4 regions of the Paenibacillus sp. FSL P4-0338 genome follow, and region 2 is predicted to be linked to each of the others. Evidence: riboswitches for the same ligand, from Rfam matches in the RefSeq annotation. Region 2 holds a riboswitch; each other region holds the start of a gene.
The links. Region 2 has a riboswitch for thiamine pyrophosphate ahead of MKZ07_RS04785 (ABC transporter ATP-binding protein). Riboswitches for the same ligand answer to the same signal wherever they lie in the genome.
Positions count from the first base shown of each region.

Region 1: it holds a riboswitch for thiamine pyrophosphate, as region 2 does, so the genes downstream of both, thiC (phosphomethylpyrimidine synthase ThiC) here and MKZ07_RS04785 (ABC transporter ATP-binding protein) in region 2, are expected to answer to the same signal.
Region 3: it holds a riboswitch for thiamine pyrophosphate, as region 2 does, so the genes downstream of both, MKZ07_RS00830 (thiamine phosphate synthase) here and MKZ07_RS04785 (ABC transporter ATP-binding protein) in region 2, are expected to answer to the same signal.
Region 4: it holds a riboswitch for thiamine pyrophosphate, as region 2 does, so the genes downstream of both, MKZ07_RS25710 (ABC transporter substrate-binding protein) here and MKZ07_RS04785 (ABC transporter ATP-binding protein) in region 2, are expected to answer to the same signal.

Region 1 covers NZ_JBBOCG010000002.1:39,557-43,627, forward strand. Annotated here, with positions in the region: gene MKZ07_RS24285 (tetratricopeptide repeat protein) at 1-686, shown strand, start outside; gene trxB (thioredoxin-disulfide reductase) at 733-1,686, shown strand; TPP riboswitch at 1,736-1,842, shown strand; gene thiC (phosphomethylpyrimidine synthase ThiC) at 1,994-3,688, shown strand; gene MKZ07_RS24300 (DUF1858 domain-containing protein) at 3,857-4,071, shown strand, end outside.
Region 2 covers NZ_JBBOCG010000001.1:1,106,304-1,110,374, forward strand. Annotated here, with positions in the region: gene MKZ07_RS04780 (ABC transporter permease) at 1-652, opposite strand, end outside; gene MKZ07_RS04785 (ABC transporter ATP-binding protein) at 633-1,403, opposite strand; TPP riboswitch at 1,536-1,638, opposite strand; gene MKZ07_RS04790 (TetR/AcrR family transcriptional regulator) at 1,705-2,361, opposite strand; gene MKZ07_RS04795 (DHA2 family efflux MFS transporter permease subunit) at 2,544-4,064, shown strand.
Region 3 covers NZ_JBBOCG010000001.1:198,213-202,283, forward strand. Annotated here, with positions in the region: gene MKZ07_RS00825 (SDR family oxidoreductase) at 31-903, shown strand; TPP riboswitch at 1,058-1,160, shown strand; gene MKZ07_RS00830 (thiamine phosphate synthase) at 1,289-1,912, shown strand; gene thiS (sulfur carrier protein ThiS) at 1,952-2,155, shown strand; gene MKZ07_RS00840 (thiazole synthase) at 2,186-2,950, shown strand; gene thiH (2-iminoacetate synthase ThiH) at 2,980-4,071, shown strand, end outside.
Region 4 covers NZ_JBBOCG010000002.1:372,606-376,676, reverse strand. Annotated here, with positions in the region: gene MKZ07_RS25715 (hypothetical protein) at 1-1,084, shown strand, start outside; TPP riboswitch at 1,157-1,267, shown strand; gene MKZ07_RS25710 (ABC transporter substrate-binding protein) at 1,417-2,490, shown strand; gene MKZ07_RS25705 (thiamine-binding protein) at 2,543-2,836, shown strand; gene MKZ07_RS25700 (ABC transporter permease) at 2,833-3,594, shown strand; gene MKZ07_RS25695 (ABC transporter ATP-binding protein) at 3,594-4,071, shown strand, end outside.

The sequences.
Region 1 (4,071 bases), on a different contig from region 2:
TCCATCAGGAGCATGTATTCAAAATGGCCACAACCATGGGTATCCTGGGCCGGCACACCGCCGCTTACAGCCATTTCCGCCGTCTGCTGAAGGACGAGGAGGTCGCCGGAGACGCCGGGCTGTATCATTATTGTGCAGCGGCGGCAAGCAATAGCGGAAGACTTGATGAGGCGCTGCGCTGCTGGAGACAGGCAGCCAAGCTGGACCCAGCTTCCGCTGTCCCTGCGTTCTTCCTGTCCCAGCTCCAGCAGGCCCGTGCAGAAGGACATCCTATGCCTACTGTCAGCTATAATTATCAGCTGCCTTTCCAGGAGCAGCTGAAGCAGTGGAAGGGCAATACGGGCAGATTCACTGAAGAAGTGCGGAATAATCCGCTATTGCGTGCCTCGTTCTTCTGGGCGCTGCGCTACGGCGATTCTGCTACGAAGCTTCAGGTGACCGAGGCTCTCCGCTGGATTGAGGACGAGGAGATGTCTGAGGTGTTGCGCGGAGTTCTGGAGCAGGAGCCGCTGCAGGAGGACCGCCTGCAGGAGGCAGCATTGTTCAGCCTTCAGCGGCTGATCGGGGAGAACCTGAATGAAGCCGGCGGTTCGCCCGGCGAAGAGCAGGAGCCTGCGGCTGCTCCCGGACCCAAGGGGATACTGCCAGGAACCAGCGGCTTATCGCCGTCCACTACCCGTATTTGAAGCAATTGCTGTTGTAAGAACATCTACTTGTAAGGAGGCCAATGTAATGTACAAAACGATTGTAATCGGAACAGGCCCGGCCGGGCTGACTGCTGCCATTTATCTGGCGCGTGCGAACCTGAGCCCGCTGGTAATTGAAGGCTTGCAGCCTGGGGGACAACTGACAACGACAACAGAAGTGGAGAACTTTCCAGGCTTCCCTGAAGGGATTCTGGGTCCGGACCTGATGGACAATATGCGCAAGCAGGCAGAACGCTTCGGCGCTGAATTCAAGAACGGCTGGGTGGAGTCGGTGGACTTCTCACAGCGTCCGTTCAAGGTAACAGTGGACGGAATGGGTGTACTGGAAGCGGAGTCAGTCATTATTTCAACCGGGGCCTCTGCAAGATATCTGGGCATCCCGGGCGAGCAGGAGAATGTGGGCCGTGGGGTCAGCACCTGTGCGACCTGTGACGGCTTCTTTTTCCGTAATAAAAAGATTGTCGTCGTCGGCGGAGGTGACTCTGCCATGGAGGAAGCCAGCTTCCTGACCCGTTTTGCTTCCAGCGTAACGCTGGTTCACCGCCGTCCCGAGCTGCGGGCCTCGAAGATCATGCAGGACCGGGCGCGTGACAACAGCAAGGTAACCTGGGCCTTGAACCGCACACCGGTAGAAGTAACGGTAGGAGAGACCGGAGTGAAGGGTCTTACGGTGCTTAATAATGAGACAGGTCTGACAGAGCTGGTAGAGGCAGACGGTGTGTTCGTAGCGATTGGACACACACCGAACACAGCCTTCTTGGGCGGGCAGATCAATACGGATGCTAATGGCTATATCGTGGTGAATCCGGGTACCACCGAGACCAACATCCCGGGTGTATTCGCCTGCGGCGATGTGCAGGACACCCGTTACCGCCAAGCGATATCGGCAGCGGGAACCGGCTGTATGGCCGCTATGGATGCCGAGAAGTTCCTGGAAGGCACGATGGTGCACGACTGGAGCGAATCGCTGGACAAATAACGGGTTTACAACAATTACCCGCACAGGTAAAATGTACTTAATTAGATAAGATACCCACTAGGGGAGCCTGAATAGGCTGAGACGGGAAAATTGAATTTCCGGACCCTTGAACCTGATCTGGATCATACCAGCGTAGGAAAGTGGAGTCGGACCTTTTTTGAGTACAGTCTTATTTGGCTGTTTCTTTAATAAAGCCGCTCCAGGTGGAGCGGCTTTTTGACTTGCAGGAATCTATAGATTCTTCAGCTCAATCTGCTGCGTGACCTCTTATCTGATGAGTGTACAGAGCGAAGAGGAGGAGATTGAAATGACAGGAATGGGTAAAAACGAAGAGGTGGATCTTTCCGGATTCCCCGCAAGCCGTAAAGTGTATGTGGAGGGCTCACGCCCGGATATCCAAGTTCCGATGCGTGAGATCAGCCTTAGCAGAACCGAAGGCGTTGCCGGGGAAGAGGAGAATGCTCCGCTGCGTGTCTATGACACAAGCGGTATTTACACGGATGCCGCGGAAGAGACTGACATTCGGAGGGGGCTGCCGCCGCACCGTTCAAGCTGGATTGCGGAGCGTGGCGATTCGGAGGAATACACCGGAAGAGCCGTCCGGCCGGAGGATAACGGAATCCGCAGACAAGGGGCTGCCGCCGAAGCTTGTCCAGGACTGCGCAGGAATCCCCAGCGGGCCTATACAGGCGGTAATGTAACTCAACTACATTATGCAAGGCAAGGGATTATAACACCGGAAATGGAGTATATTGCGATCCGCGAGAATACCCGGCCGGAGTTCGTACGGGATGAAGTGGCAGCGGGCCGTGCCATTATCCCGGCCAATATAAATCACCCGGAGAGTGAGCCGATGATTATCGGCCGTAACTTCCTGGTGAAGATCAATGCGAACATCGGAAATTCTGCGGTCACTTCTTCTATAGAAGAGGAAGTGGAGAAGATGCGGTGGGCGACCCGCTGGGGGGCTGACACCATTATGGATCTCTCCACCGGTTCCAAGATCCATACCACCCGGGAGTGGATTATCCGCAATTCTCCTGTGCCGGTCGGTACAGTGCCCTTATACCAGGCGCTGGAGAAGGTGAACGGCATTGCCGAGGACTTAACCTGGGAGCTCTATCGTGACACGTTGATTGAACAGGCGGAGCAGGGAGTGGATTACTTCACCATTCATGCAGGGGTGCTGCGGCGCTATATTCCGCTGACTGCCCGGAGAATGACTGGCATCGTATCCCGGGGCGGATCGATTATGGCCGCCTGGTGCCTGGCTCATCAGCAGGAGAACTTCCTGTACACACACTTCGAAGATATATGTGAGATTATGAAGACGTATGATGTGGCCTTCTCACTTGGGGATGGCCTGCGTCCCGGCTCAATCGCCGACGCCAATGACGAAGCTCAGTTCGCCGAGCTGGAGACGCTGGGAGAACTGACCCTACTAGCCTGGAAGCACGATGTTCAGGTCATGGTTGAAGGTCCGGGGCATGTGCCGCTGCACAAGATTAAGGAGAATATGGACAAGCAGCTTGAGATTTGCCGGGAAGCTCCTTTCTATACGCTTGGGCCGCTGACTACGGATATTGCACCCGGCTATGATCACATCACTTCGGCCATCGGAGCCGCGATGATCGGGGGGCTCGGCACGGCGATGCTGTGTTACGTTACCCCTAAGGAGCATTTAGGCCTGCCTGACAAGAATGATGTGCGCGAAGGCGTCATTACCTACAAAATTGCTGCACATGCTGCAGACCTTGCCAAGGGACATCCGGGAGCGCAGGACCGTGACGATGCGCTGTCCAAGGCGCGGTTCGAGTTCCGCTGGCGCGACCAGTTCCATCTTTCCCTCGACCCGGAAAGAGCGCTCGCGTATCATGACGAGACCCTGCCGGCGGAGGGGGCGAAGCAGGCGCATTTCTGTTCGATGTGTGGTCCTAAGTTCTGCAGCATGCGGATTTCGCATGATATCCGTAATTCCCATAGATGGAGCAAATCACTCTAACTTAGCTGCTAATACAGCGGAATCGTAACATTCTCAGGCTATCTCCCAAGCTGAAAGGCTTGCGGGGATAGTCTTTTTATAGTTAGTGATTACAATCACAATTCACCTCTGTACCCTATGCTAAGCTATTGCCTGAGAAGAATTCTCATTAGTGAGGTGTGCAAAAGGATGAGCAAAGCGTTGAAGCTGGATGAATCGGTCTTTGAGCTGGTAACCAGGCACCCGGAAATTGTTGAGATCATGGTGGAGCTGGGTTTTCGTGATATTGCGAAGCCTGGAATGCTGCAGACTGCAGGACGATTCATGACCCTGTCCAAAGGAATGAAATTAAAGAAAATAGAGCTAGAAACCGTTCGGCTGGCCTTTCAGCAGCATGGTTTCGA
Region 2 (4,071 bases):
CTGCCATTCTGCGGCTGAAATAGCCCAGCCCTTGGCTGCCCCCAAGCCATTCCCCAATCGTTGCACCGATCACACAGTACACAGCCGACAGCTTCAGTCCGGAGAAAAAAGAAGGCAAGGCCAGCGGAACGCCCACCTTCCAGAGAATCTGCCAACGGTTCGCGCCGTACGTAAGCAGCAGCTCCCGGTAGGCGTCCGTGTTCTTAGACAAGCCGTCATAGGTGCCGATGACCACCGGGAAGAAAGCGGTCAGGAAGACAACGGCGACCTTGCTCCACAAGGTGTAGCCGAACCACATGATGAACAGAGGCGAGAGGGCGATCAGCGGAACCGTCTGGCTGATAATCAGCAGCGGGTACAGCGCCTTGGCCAGCGGACTGAACAGGTGCATGGCGATGCCCAGCAGGCTGCCGCAGACCACAGAAAGTGCAAAGCCTGTGAGCACCTCAAGCAGTGTAGCAGGCAGATGTACCGCGAATAACAAGCGGTGTTCCTCCAGCACAGCCATGCAGATCGCAGATGGAGCCGGAAGGATGAAGGGAGGAACCAGGCCCAGCCGGGCTACTGACTCCCAGACCGCAAGCGCCAGCAGGGCGAGCAGGGCCGCCGGACCGTAATGCTGGAGCAATCTTCTAAGAGCGGCGGTTCTCATATAACTTCAGCTCCAATTTCTGGCGCAGGGCGGCGAACTGCGGTTCATAGTTCAGACTGTGATGACGCGGACGAGGGAGACTGGCTGAGAATTCCTGTATCCCGCCGTCCTCTCGGCCAGTCATTAGATAGATTCTGTCACTGAGCAAGAGCGCCTCCTCCAAGTCATGGGTGATGAATAGCACCGTCTTGTCTAGCTCCGCCCATAACTCCAGCAGCCAACGCTGCAGCGAACGCTTCGTAATGGCATCGAGCGCCCCGAACGGCTCATCGAGCAGCAGCAGGTCATTCCCGGCCGCCACAGTGCGGAGGACCGCCACACGTTGGCGCATCCCGCCGGACAGCTCCTGCGGATAAGCCCCTTCGGTCTCGTCAAGGCCGAAACGGTGTAGCAGGGTACGGATCTCGGCAATAGCGGCTGCTTTGGGACGGCTGCGCTTAAGCTCCCAGGGCAACAGACAATTGTCCAATACGGTGCGCCAAGGCAGGAGGAGATCCTGCTGCGGCATGTAGGCCACGCTACCCAGTCTTTTCGCTGCTGTTGCTGAATCAGCTCCGTTAAGCGTGATCCTGCCGCTGCCCGGCTCCAGCAGACCGGCGATGATTTTGAACAAAGTGCTTTTGCCGCATCCGCTTCCGCCTACGATAGAAATGAATTCGCCGCGCTGCACATTCATGGATAGCCCTGAGAATACGGGTGTCCGGGACGAACCGGTCCCGAAGACATAGGACAGATTGCTAATATTGATCATAAGACTATGTACGAAGCCTCCTTGGAATTGGTATAGATACTGTACGGAGCACAAAAAAGCCCCATTCATTCCCGGAGGCAATGAATGGGGCGGAAGGTACAGTCAGCTGAGGCCCTGTGACGGGAACCACTGATACATTCTGCTCCACTTCCCTCCGCTGGTATGATCCAGATCAGGTTCAAAGGGTCCGGAGCTTAAGCTCCGTCTCAGTCGGCCGACTCCCCTAGTGAATAATGTTGCTATTGAATTCGTAATTGCTACTTAATATACCACAAATTCTCCTCTTGTAAAGGGCAGGCGGTCAGCGCTTCGCCAGACCGGTCACGAACAAAGTGACGATGCCCCGGGAGATGTCCAGCTTGGAGGCGTGGTGCCGCTTCTGCTCATACAGGTACAGATCGGGACTGAGGACAGAGATTAGGGCTGTGGCCGCAAAGGCCGGATCAATGTCAATAATCTCACCACCTGCCGCAGCGCGCTCTAGCAGCTCTGTCATCATCACCCCCAGCCGCTGAAAAAAAGGATGCTCAAACTGGGTCAGCTGCTTCTTGCCGGTGAACTCGGCTTTGATCATATTCAACAGCTCGGCATATTGTTCAATGAAATCGGCAATCTGCTCAATGCTGCTCTGCAGCTGAGCGAGCGCCGGGGCTTCACCGGCACTGGCAGCGACCTGCTGCTCCAGCCCGGACAGGAATTGATCTGCGCTGCCCTTCAGCAGGGCAGAACAGATCTCACCCTTGTCCGTAAAACGGCGGTACAGGGAGCCTTGCCCTATGCCTGCCCGCTTGGCAATGCTGTACATGCTGACCGCCTCGAGTCCGCTCTCGGTGAACAACTGGCGGGCAGCTTCAAGAATCCGCTGGACATAAGGATCGGCGGACACGGGCGGAGCGGATTCTATGGCTTGCGGAGCTGACGGATGGAGCTGCGCAGCATCGGTGTCTGGCTTGTTCATGAGAACCCCTTTCAGAAATAAATCAGTGATTTACAGAAAAATAAATAAAAGAATTGACACCACGGACAATTGTCCGTAGACTATGAATTGCACTAACGGACAGTTGTCCGTTCACTCATTATATAGAACAATCTGCCCGCAGGTCAATGTAGAACGCGGACAGCTTTAGGAGGAGAAGAGACATGGATCAGACCTTGAAGCAGGAAGCCGATTTCCGGCTGTCCAGTATTCTGGTTCCGCTGCTGGCTATTATTGCAGGAGTATTTATGGTTGTGCTGGACAGTACGGCGATGAATGTAGCTTTGTCCAGGCTGGTGGTGGATTTCAAGACGGATCTGCATACGCTGCAGTGGGTAGTTACCGGATATATGCTGGCTCAAGCTTCAGTTATTCCGCTGTCAGGCTGGCTGTCTGACCGGTTCGGAGCCAAGACAGTCTTCCTGACGGCGGTTATTGTGTTCACGATAGGCTCGATTCTGTGCGCTACACCAAGCAGCGCCGAATGGCTGATTGTTTTCCGGGTCATTCAGGGACTGGGCGGCGGCTGTGTGCTCCCTGTCGGGATGGCCTATGTGTACAGACTGGCTCCCAAAAGCAAGGTTGGCGTAGTCATGGGCATTATGGGCATTCCCGTCCTGTTCGCACCGGCTATTGGTCCGGTATTGTCGGGCTGGCTGGTTGAATATCATTCCTGGCGCTGGATCTTCCTCATTAATATTCCGATTGGCATCATTGCTGTGCTGATTGGCCTGCGCAAGCTGCCGAATGCTGCGAAGAACAGCGTGCCCGGCATGGATAAGCTAGGTATGGTTCTTGGCCCGCTGGCCTTTGCTTCGTTAACCTACGGGGTTAGCCAGGGCGCGCAGAGCTGGACCTCTGAGAAAACGCTGATCGGATTGCTGCTGGGCGCTGTGGCGCTAATCGCTTTTATCATCGCAGAGCTGCGCTCCAAGACACCGCTGCTGGAGCTGCGGATTCTGAAATCCGTAGATTTCACGACAGGAATCATCGTGCAGTGGATTGCCCAATTCGGCTTATATGGCGCGTTATTCCTGCTCCCGCAATTTCTGCAGCAGGCCCGCGGCTTCGGCGCATTTGATACCGGTCTGACGCTGCTGCCGCAAGCGATCGCTTCCGGGCTGATGATGCCGATTGCCGGGATACTGTTCGACCGGATCGGTGTGCGCTGGCTTGTGGTCTGCGGTCTCAGTCTGGTCTCCGGCGCGTTATTCCAGTATTCGCATGTAGATCTTACCACACAGAGCCGGGACCTGATCCTTCCGCTGATCATGTGCGGGGCGGGAATGGGCATGATGATGATGCCAATGAACACGCATCTGCTCAATAAGGCACCCAGCCATCTGGTGAACCGGGTAACCTCGCTGACGAACTCGATGCAGCAGGTAATTACTTCGCTGGCCGTCTCGACGCTGGTTACGATTCTGACCGCAAGAACAACTGCGCGCGGCATAGAGATGCAGGAAGCGGCGGCAGCTGCCGGGAAAAGTACCGCAGGCGCTTCACAGCAAGCGTTGCTGCTGGCTAAGCAAACTGTATTATCGCAGGGCTTCGCAGATACGTTCCACATTATGATGTTTGTCGCGCTTGGCGGTGCGGTCCTTGGACTGCTGCTGCGCCGGGGCCGCCATTCCGGAACTGAACGTTCTAAGGAACAGGCAGCACCAGAAATCATGCACGTATAGTAATGCC
Region 3 (4,071 bases), 910 kb from region 2:
TTACTGTGGATAGCGAAAGGAGAATGGATTATGCCAGACACTAACAAACAACCTGTTAAAACCCTGCCGCCGCAGGTACAGGATCAACGCCCCGGAATTGAGAGTGAGATGAACCCGCTCCCGGAGTTTGAGACACCGGCGTACAAGGCAGCAGGCAAGCTGCTGGGCAAGGCCGCGCTCATTACGGGAGGCGATAGCGGGATCGGGCGTGCGGTTGCCGTTCATTTTGCCAAGGAGGGCGCGGATGTGGTAATCTCCTATTTGAACGAGCATGAGGATGCGGAAGAGACCAAGCGCCAGGTGGAACAAGAGGGCAGAAAATGCATTCTGATCGCCGGGGACATCGGGGACGAATGCTTCTGTCAAAGCCTGATTCGTCAAACCGTTGAAGGACTCGGTAAGCTCGACATCCTGATCAACAATGCGGCGGAGCAGCATCCGCAGGACCATATTGAGGACATCTCAGCGGAGCAGCTGGAGCGTACGTTCCGGACGAATATTTTCTCCATGTTCTATCTGACCAAAGCAGCCATGCCTCATCTTACAAAAGGCTCTACGATCATTAACACCACCTCCATCACGGCGTATCGCGGCAGCCCGCAGCTGCTGGACTATTCGTCCACCAAGGGAGCGATTCTCAGCTTCACCCGTTCGCTGTCGATGAATCTGGCCGATAAGGGCATCCGCGTGAATGCGGTAGCGCCCGGACCAATCTGGACCCCGCTGATTCCGTCCACCTTTGACGCGAAGAAGGTCAGTGAGTTCGGCGGCACCCAGCCGATGAAGCGCCCGGGACAGCCTGAAGAGCTGGCACCGGCTTATGTATACCTGGCCTCGGACGATTCCTCCTATGTGAGCGGACAGGTGATGCATGTGAACGGCGGCGAGGTTGTCAACGGATAAGAAGCAGCGTGACCATACTAATACACTATTTGCTTAGCAAATGTGGAGAAGCCAGCCGGGAGGCTGGCTTTTGTGAGACGAGAGACGAGGCAGGTATAGCCCTGACAGGAATAATATGCTAATATACAAAAAGCAAGGCCAAACAATAGCATAGAACGATCACTAGGGGTGCCGCAAGGCTGAGACGGGCGTAGTTGTCCGGACCCTTTGAACCTGATCTGGTTTATACCAGCGTAGGGAAGTGGAGAACGAATATTGCAGCGGGGTACACGGTGAGTACCGGTATTCCAGCTTCTATTCCAGACTGCTTCCTTTACGGGGAGCGGTCTTTTTTGTGTTGTGTTGTGGTGTAGATTGAGCTGGAACAGACAGGAGGAGAAGGGTATTGTACGAGATTCATGCGGTCTCGGACGGGCGGCTGCAGCCTGAAGCGCTGGCTGAATGGGCCGTGGCGGTGCATTCTATGGTGGATTATATCCATCTCCGGGAAAAAGCCATGTCCGCCCGGGAACTGCTGGCGGCAGCGCAGCAGATGCTTCAGGCCGGGGTGCCGCCTTCGAAGCTGGTCATTAATGACCGGATCGATGTTGCCCTGGCCGCCGGGGCAGGAGGTGTACAGTTAGCCTGGCATAGCCTTCCGCCAGCCGCAGTACGCGGCCTTGCACCGGGCCTGCGGATCGGCAGATCGGTACACTCGCCGGAAGTGGCGGCGGAGGCTGGAAGGCAGGGAGCAGACTTCTGCCTCTACGGGCATGTGTTCCCTACGGCTTGCAAGCCCGGACAGCAGGCACGGGGACTGGAGCAGCTGGCAGAGGCTGTCCGCTGGTGCCGCATACCGCTGATTGCGCTCGGAGGGATTACCCCGGGCAATGCCGGAGCGGTGCTGGCCCAAGGGGCGGCTGGCATTGCTGTCATGTCGGGAATCTGCGGAGCTCCAGACCCGATGGGAGCGGCCTTGGCCTACAGGGAAGCGGTTCACAGGGCGGCAGAGCAGTCTTGTAATGCATGATATGGATCAAGTAAAGGGCACAGCAGGAGGTGAACAGGCATGATTGTGACCGTTAACGGGATGCCACAGAGGTTCGAAGAGAGCTGCCGGACACTGGCGGATCTGCTGGCCCGGCCTGAGTGGGCCGGTAAGCTGGTGATTGTCGAGCTGAACGGTGAGCTTGCCGGCAGAGAGGCTTACGGAGACACACTGCTCAGCGAAGGGGACCGGGTGGAGCTGGTTCATTTTGTAGGCGGAGGCTAAACACGAAGACTTACCCCAGGAGGCGTTAATATGCAAGATCCATTGATGATTGGCGGAGTGACTCTAACCAGCAGACTGTTCATTGGCACCGGAAAATACAGCCGTAACACCCTCATTCCCAAGGTGATTACGCGATCAGGCTCACAGGTCATTACCGTTGCCCTGCGCCGGGTGGACCCGGAGAGCAGTGACAATATTGTCAGCCATATTCCTTCCCATATGACCTTACTGCCTAATACCTCTGGTGCGCGCACCGCAGAGGAAGCAGTACGGATTGCCCGGCTGGCGAGATCGGCGGGACTGGGGAACTGGGTGAAGATTGAGGTCATCAACGACCAGAAATATTTGCTGCCGGATAACATGGAGACCATCCGGGCGACCGAGATCCTTGCAGCAGAGGGCTTCGTGGTGCTTCCGTACATGAGTCCTGATCTGTCCGCCGCTCTGCGGCTGAAGGCAGCGGGGGCCGCAGCCGTAATGCCGCTGGGAGCGCCGATCGGGTCCAACCGCGGGCTGCAGACCAAGGAGCTGATCCGGATTCTGATCTCCGAGATGGATCTGCCGGTGATCGTGGATGCCGGAATCGGCAGACCATCCGAGGCGGCTGAGGCGATGGAGATGGGGGCCGCAGCGGTCCTGCTTAATACAGCGATTGCTACCGCCTCAGATCCGCTGCTGATGGCAGAAGCTTTTCGTGAAGCGGTATCCGCAGGGCGCAAAGCTTATCTCGCCGGACTGGGGCCTGTGGAGGAGACGGCGGCAGCCTCTTCACCGTTGACCGGGTTCTTGGCCTGACAGATGGATTAGGGAGGAGAGGAACGGCTATGAGCTTTTATGAGACGATGACCCGGTTGGAACAGCTTCCTTACGGGACGCTATGGAGCCGGTATACGGCAGAGGATGTGAAGCGCGCGCTTCGTGCAGAGCAGGTGGATGAAGAAGGGCTAATGGCCTTGTTGTCACCGGCAGCGGAGCCTTATCTGGAGGAGATGGCGCAGAAGGCGCACCGGTTAACGCGTACGCATTTCGGCCATGTGATGCAGCTGTTTACCCCGATGTATCTTGCAGATTTTTGCGTGAATCACTGCACGTATTGCAGCTTCAGTTCTATGTATGATTTTCCGCGCAAAAAACTGACGCTGGAGGAGGTCGCCCGGGAAGCAGAGACCATCGCAGCCACGGGCCTGCGCCACATTCTGATCCTGACCGGAGAATCCCGGAGGGATAGTCCGGCCGGTTATGTGAGGGACTGCGTGAATGTGCTGCGCCGCTATTTTTCCTCCGTCAGCATTGAAGTGAATCCGCTCTCGACAGCTGAATATGCAGAACTCAGAGAAGCCGGCGTGGACGGCTTAACGCTCTATCAGGAGGTCTACCACCAGGAGACTTATCGTGCGCTGCATGTAAAAGGACCCAAACGCGTCTACCGCAACCGGCTGGATGCTCCCGAACGGGGCTGTCAAGCTGGCTTTCGTTCAATAAATATCGGAGCCTTGCTCGGCATGTACGAATGGCGCCAGGAGGCGCTGGCAACGGCCCTGCACGCGAGGTATCTGCAGGACAAGTACCCGGAATGCGAAATCGGCCTGTCTACTCCCAGATTCCGGCCTTACTTAGGCGAATTCAACCCCGCAAGCGATGTTACCGACCGTGCGCTGGTGCAGATCATCCTGGCGTACCGCCTATTCCTGCCGCGCTCCGGCATCTCACTGTCCACACGCGAGCCTGCCGCTCTGCGCGATCATCTGGTCCAGCTCGGCATCACGAAGATGTCCGCAGGGGTATCCACCGAAGTGGGCGGACATTCCCTCGAAGGGGGCACCCCGCAGTTTGAAATATCGGACAACCGTAGCGTGGCTGAGATGGCCGAGATGCTGCGCTCGCAAAGACTCCAGCCGGTATTCAAGGACTGGGAT
Region 4 (4,071 bases), on a different contig from region 2:
GCTGGGCTTCCTGACGGTAAGAGTGGCTATTGAGGAGGAGAACCTCCCCTTCAGCATGGTGCTGGAATTCGCCGACCGGTTCCGCAATCTGGAGGATGTCAGTGTTCAGGATGAGCATACTTTCATTCATTGTCATAAGAAGTCTTTTGCCCGGGTGGAGGATTTCGTGTTCAGGCATCTGGCAGCGGGGCTTGAGCCGTATCTCGATCCTGCGGAGACGAATGGCAATTATTTCGAGACCCTGCCCTTCTTCGTCGATGAACGGATGCTGGTGCAGGCCTTCTACGGCGTTAATCTCCAGGAGGATGAGGAAGAGATCAGTGTTGAAATGCTCTACCGGGCCTCCCAGGTGGACGGTCTGAACATTGACGGCACCCCCTACATGAGTGCGAGTGATCCGGACTATATCAAGCAGTACACCCGGGAGCATTGCTATAGCCGCTGGGGGCCGGACACCTATTATATGACCAATGAGCAGACCTTCTGCTGCGTGAGCCGGGCTACGCCTGCGATTGCCGCAGGCCTGATCAGCCAGATGTACGGCGAGTATTATTACGGAATGCTGCTGAGTATTTTTCATAAAATCGTACTGCTGAAGCTCGCCAACCTCCACTCCCGACTGCGCATCAACCACGATAACGACGAGATCGAGAATCTGATCTTCCTGATCAACAAATTCTCGGCCAAATTCTACTTCCTGGAGCTGATTTCGCAGTCGCAGGGGCGTGAGATTTTTTTTCAGCTGCGTAAGGTGTATGGCAATGATGCCTTGTTCGATGAGGTGAAAATGACCCTGAATGACCTATTCCAGTATCAGGACAAATTCCAGGCCAAACGGCGGGATACGCTCCTGATGGTGCTCACGGTATTTACGGTCATCAGCGGAATCTACGGGATGAATCAGGTAATCGAGGATCTGAAGGGCCAGATCGACTGGAGCAAAATGCTGGAGTACTCCGCGTTCGAGTATCTCGCTATGTTCCTGACCTTCTCGGGGATCACCGTCAGTGTCGGCTTAACGCTGAGAGAGCTCTGGAACGGTATCCGCAGCCGCCGCAAGAAGCGGCATTATACGAGGGATTAAGATACAGAGGGTGGACAACGGCGAAGCTGCCGTCTATAATACACCGTAAGAACATAGCAATACCCGTGAACTTTATAGAACCAGGGGTGCTGGAATTGGCCGGCTGAGATTGTATCCCACAAGATACTGACCCTTATACCTGATCTGGATAATGCCAGCGTAGGAATCTTCATTCGGCACAGTGCCTTAAGCAGTACTGAAGCTGAAGTCCCCTCACGCAAGTCACTGGCGTCCCGATCATCGGGACGCTTTTTTGATTCTAAGGATGTACAGGAATAAGGTTTCTGTAAGCTCTGAAGACTAGGGGTTGCTGGAAGGAGAGAGAAAGAGAAATGGGAGTCAAAAAAACAGTCACACTACTGCTCAGCTCCATGCTGCTGCTCACTGTAGCGGGATGTGGCGGCGGGAACAACAGCGGGAATGCGGGAGCCAGCGCCCCTGCTGCCGGGAACAGCACGGCTGCACCTGATGCAACCGCAGCCGCACCCACGGATGCACCTAAGGTGCTGACCCCGGTCAAGATTGCCCTGGACTGGACGCCGAACACCAATCATACCGGCCTGTATGCCGCCAAGGAGCTGGGCTATTACGCGGAGGAAGGTCTTGACGTGCAGATTGTACAGCCTGGCGCTGCCGGATCTGATACGATGGTCACTTCCGGTGAAGCCCAGTTCGGCATCAGTGCCCAAGAGGCGCTGACCCTGGCCCGTCTGCAGGATGTACCGCTGGTGTCGATCGCTGCAATCATTCAGCATAATACCTCCGGGTTCGCGGCTCCGAAGGACCGCAACATTAAGACGCCGAAGGATTTCGAAGGCAAAACCTACGGAGGCTGGGGCTCCCCTGCGGAGCAGGCTGCCATGAAAGCCATCATGGACCCCGAAGGCGGGGATGTCTCCAAGGTGAAGCTGGTGAATATCGGTGAAGCGGACTTTTTCACAGCCGTGAAGCGGGATATTGACTTCGCCTGGATCTTCTATGCCTGGACCGGCGTAGAAGCCGAGCTGCGCGGGGAGCCGCTGGATATGCTGTATCTGAAGGATTACGCTCCGCAGCTCGATTACTACACCCCGGTGCTGACCACCAGCGAGAAGGAGATCGCCGAGCATCCTGAAGTGGTGAAGGCCTTCCTTAAGGCTACGTCCAAGGGATATCAGTACGCTATCGATAACCCGGAAGAAGCCGCGACGGTCTTGTCCGATGCTGTACCTGATCTGGACCCCAAGCTGGTGCTGGCCAGCCAGAAATGGCTTAGCCCGAAATACAAGGACGACGCCCCGCGCTGGGGTGAGCAGAAGCTTGAGATCTGGAAGAATTACGCCGACTGGATGTACGGCCTGAAGCTGCTGGATAAGCCGCTGGATGCGGAGAGTACGTTTACGAATGAATTTTTGCCGGAATCATAATGAACCCGCATGGCGGGAATCTTATACTTAACTTGGAGAGGAAGGATTCATCATGGCTAATACATTGCTGAGCATTCAGGTCATTCCGAAGACACCGAACAACGAGGATTCTATCCCATACGTGGACAAGGCCATTGAGGTCATTCAGAAGTCAGGCGTGAAGCATCAGGTGAATCCGCTGGAGACCACGATGGAAGGTGAGCTGTCCGATCTGTTGGATATTGTGCGTGACATGCATGAGGCGCTGATCGCTTCCGGCAGTCCGAGTGTGATCTCACAGATCAAGATCGCCCATAATCCGGGCGGCATCAGCATGGATAAGCTGACGGAGAAATACCGGCCGTGAGAAGCACCTGGAAGCTAGTGTGGCCGCCCCTTGTGGCGGTCCTCTTTTTTGTCGGGATATGGCAGCTATCGGTCATGGTGTTCGACATCCCGGCTTACCAGCTGCCCAGCCCTGCGGATATCGCGCGTGAGTCGAAGAACAACGCCTCCGGGATCTGGGAGCACACCGCTGCTACGCTGCGGCTGACCCTGATCGGCTTCCCTGTCGGCACAGGCATTGGCCTGCTCACCGCCTTGCTGCTGCATCTGCTGCCCTGGCTCAAGAGAGCGCTCTATCCGCTCCTGATCCTCAGCCAGAATGTGCCTTCTATTGCGCTTGCCCCGCTGCTGCTGATCTGGTTCGGGTTCGGCCTGCTGCCCAAAATCATCCTGATCACCCTCGTCTGCTTCTTCCCCGTAGCTGTTGCAGCCATGGGCGGACTGGCCCAAAGCGACCGGGTGATGATGAATTATATGAAGATGGCCGGTGCGGGCAAGTGGCAGATCTTCACCCGGCTGGAGCTTCCCGGCTCCCTGCCCTCCCTGTTCTCCGGGCTCAAAATCTCGGCCACCTATGCGGTGATGGGCGCAGTCGTGGCCGAATGGATCGGCGCCGACAAGGGAATCGGCTACTATATGCTGCTGCAAAAGTCCTCTTACCGTGCGGACCGGATGTTCGTGGCCATCGCCATCATCGTGCTGCTGAGTCTCGTATTATTCGCGCTCATTGCCCTGCTGGAGAGATGGCTGGTGCGCTGGAAGCCGCGTAAGGATGCTTAATGTGTACAGAAGGATCATCCACAACAGAAGTAACCATAATGAACAGAGGGAGGCTGGGCGAATTGTCTGAGCTTACGAGGATTGAACTGGAGAAGGCGGACGGAGACGGACGCCTGCGCACTCAGAGTGTGCCGCCTGCGCTCGAAGTCAGCGGCATCTCCAAATCGTTCACGCACCGCCGCCGGGAGACGCAGGTGCTGAATCAGGTGTCCCTGACCGTGGAGCCGCAGGAATTCGTCTCCATTGTCGGCCCGTCCGGCTGCGGCAAAAGCACGCTGTTCCATATTATCGGCGGCCTTACACTGCCGGATACCGGAACGGTGAGCATGAACGGCCTCCCGGTGACCGGGCAGCGCGGCAAGATCAGCTATATGCCGCAGCAGCCCGCGCTGTTCCCGTGGCGCAGCACGCTCGACAACGTTCTGCTTGGCGGCGAGCTGCAAGGCGCCCCCAAGCGGGAGGCCCGCGAGACTGCGC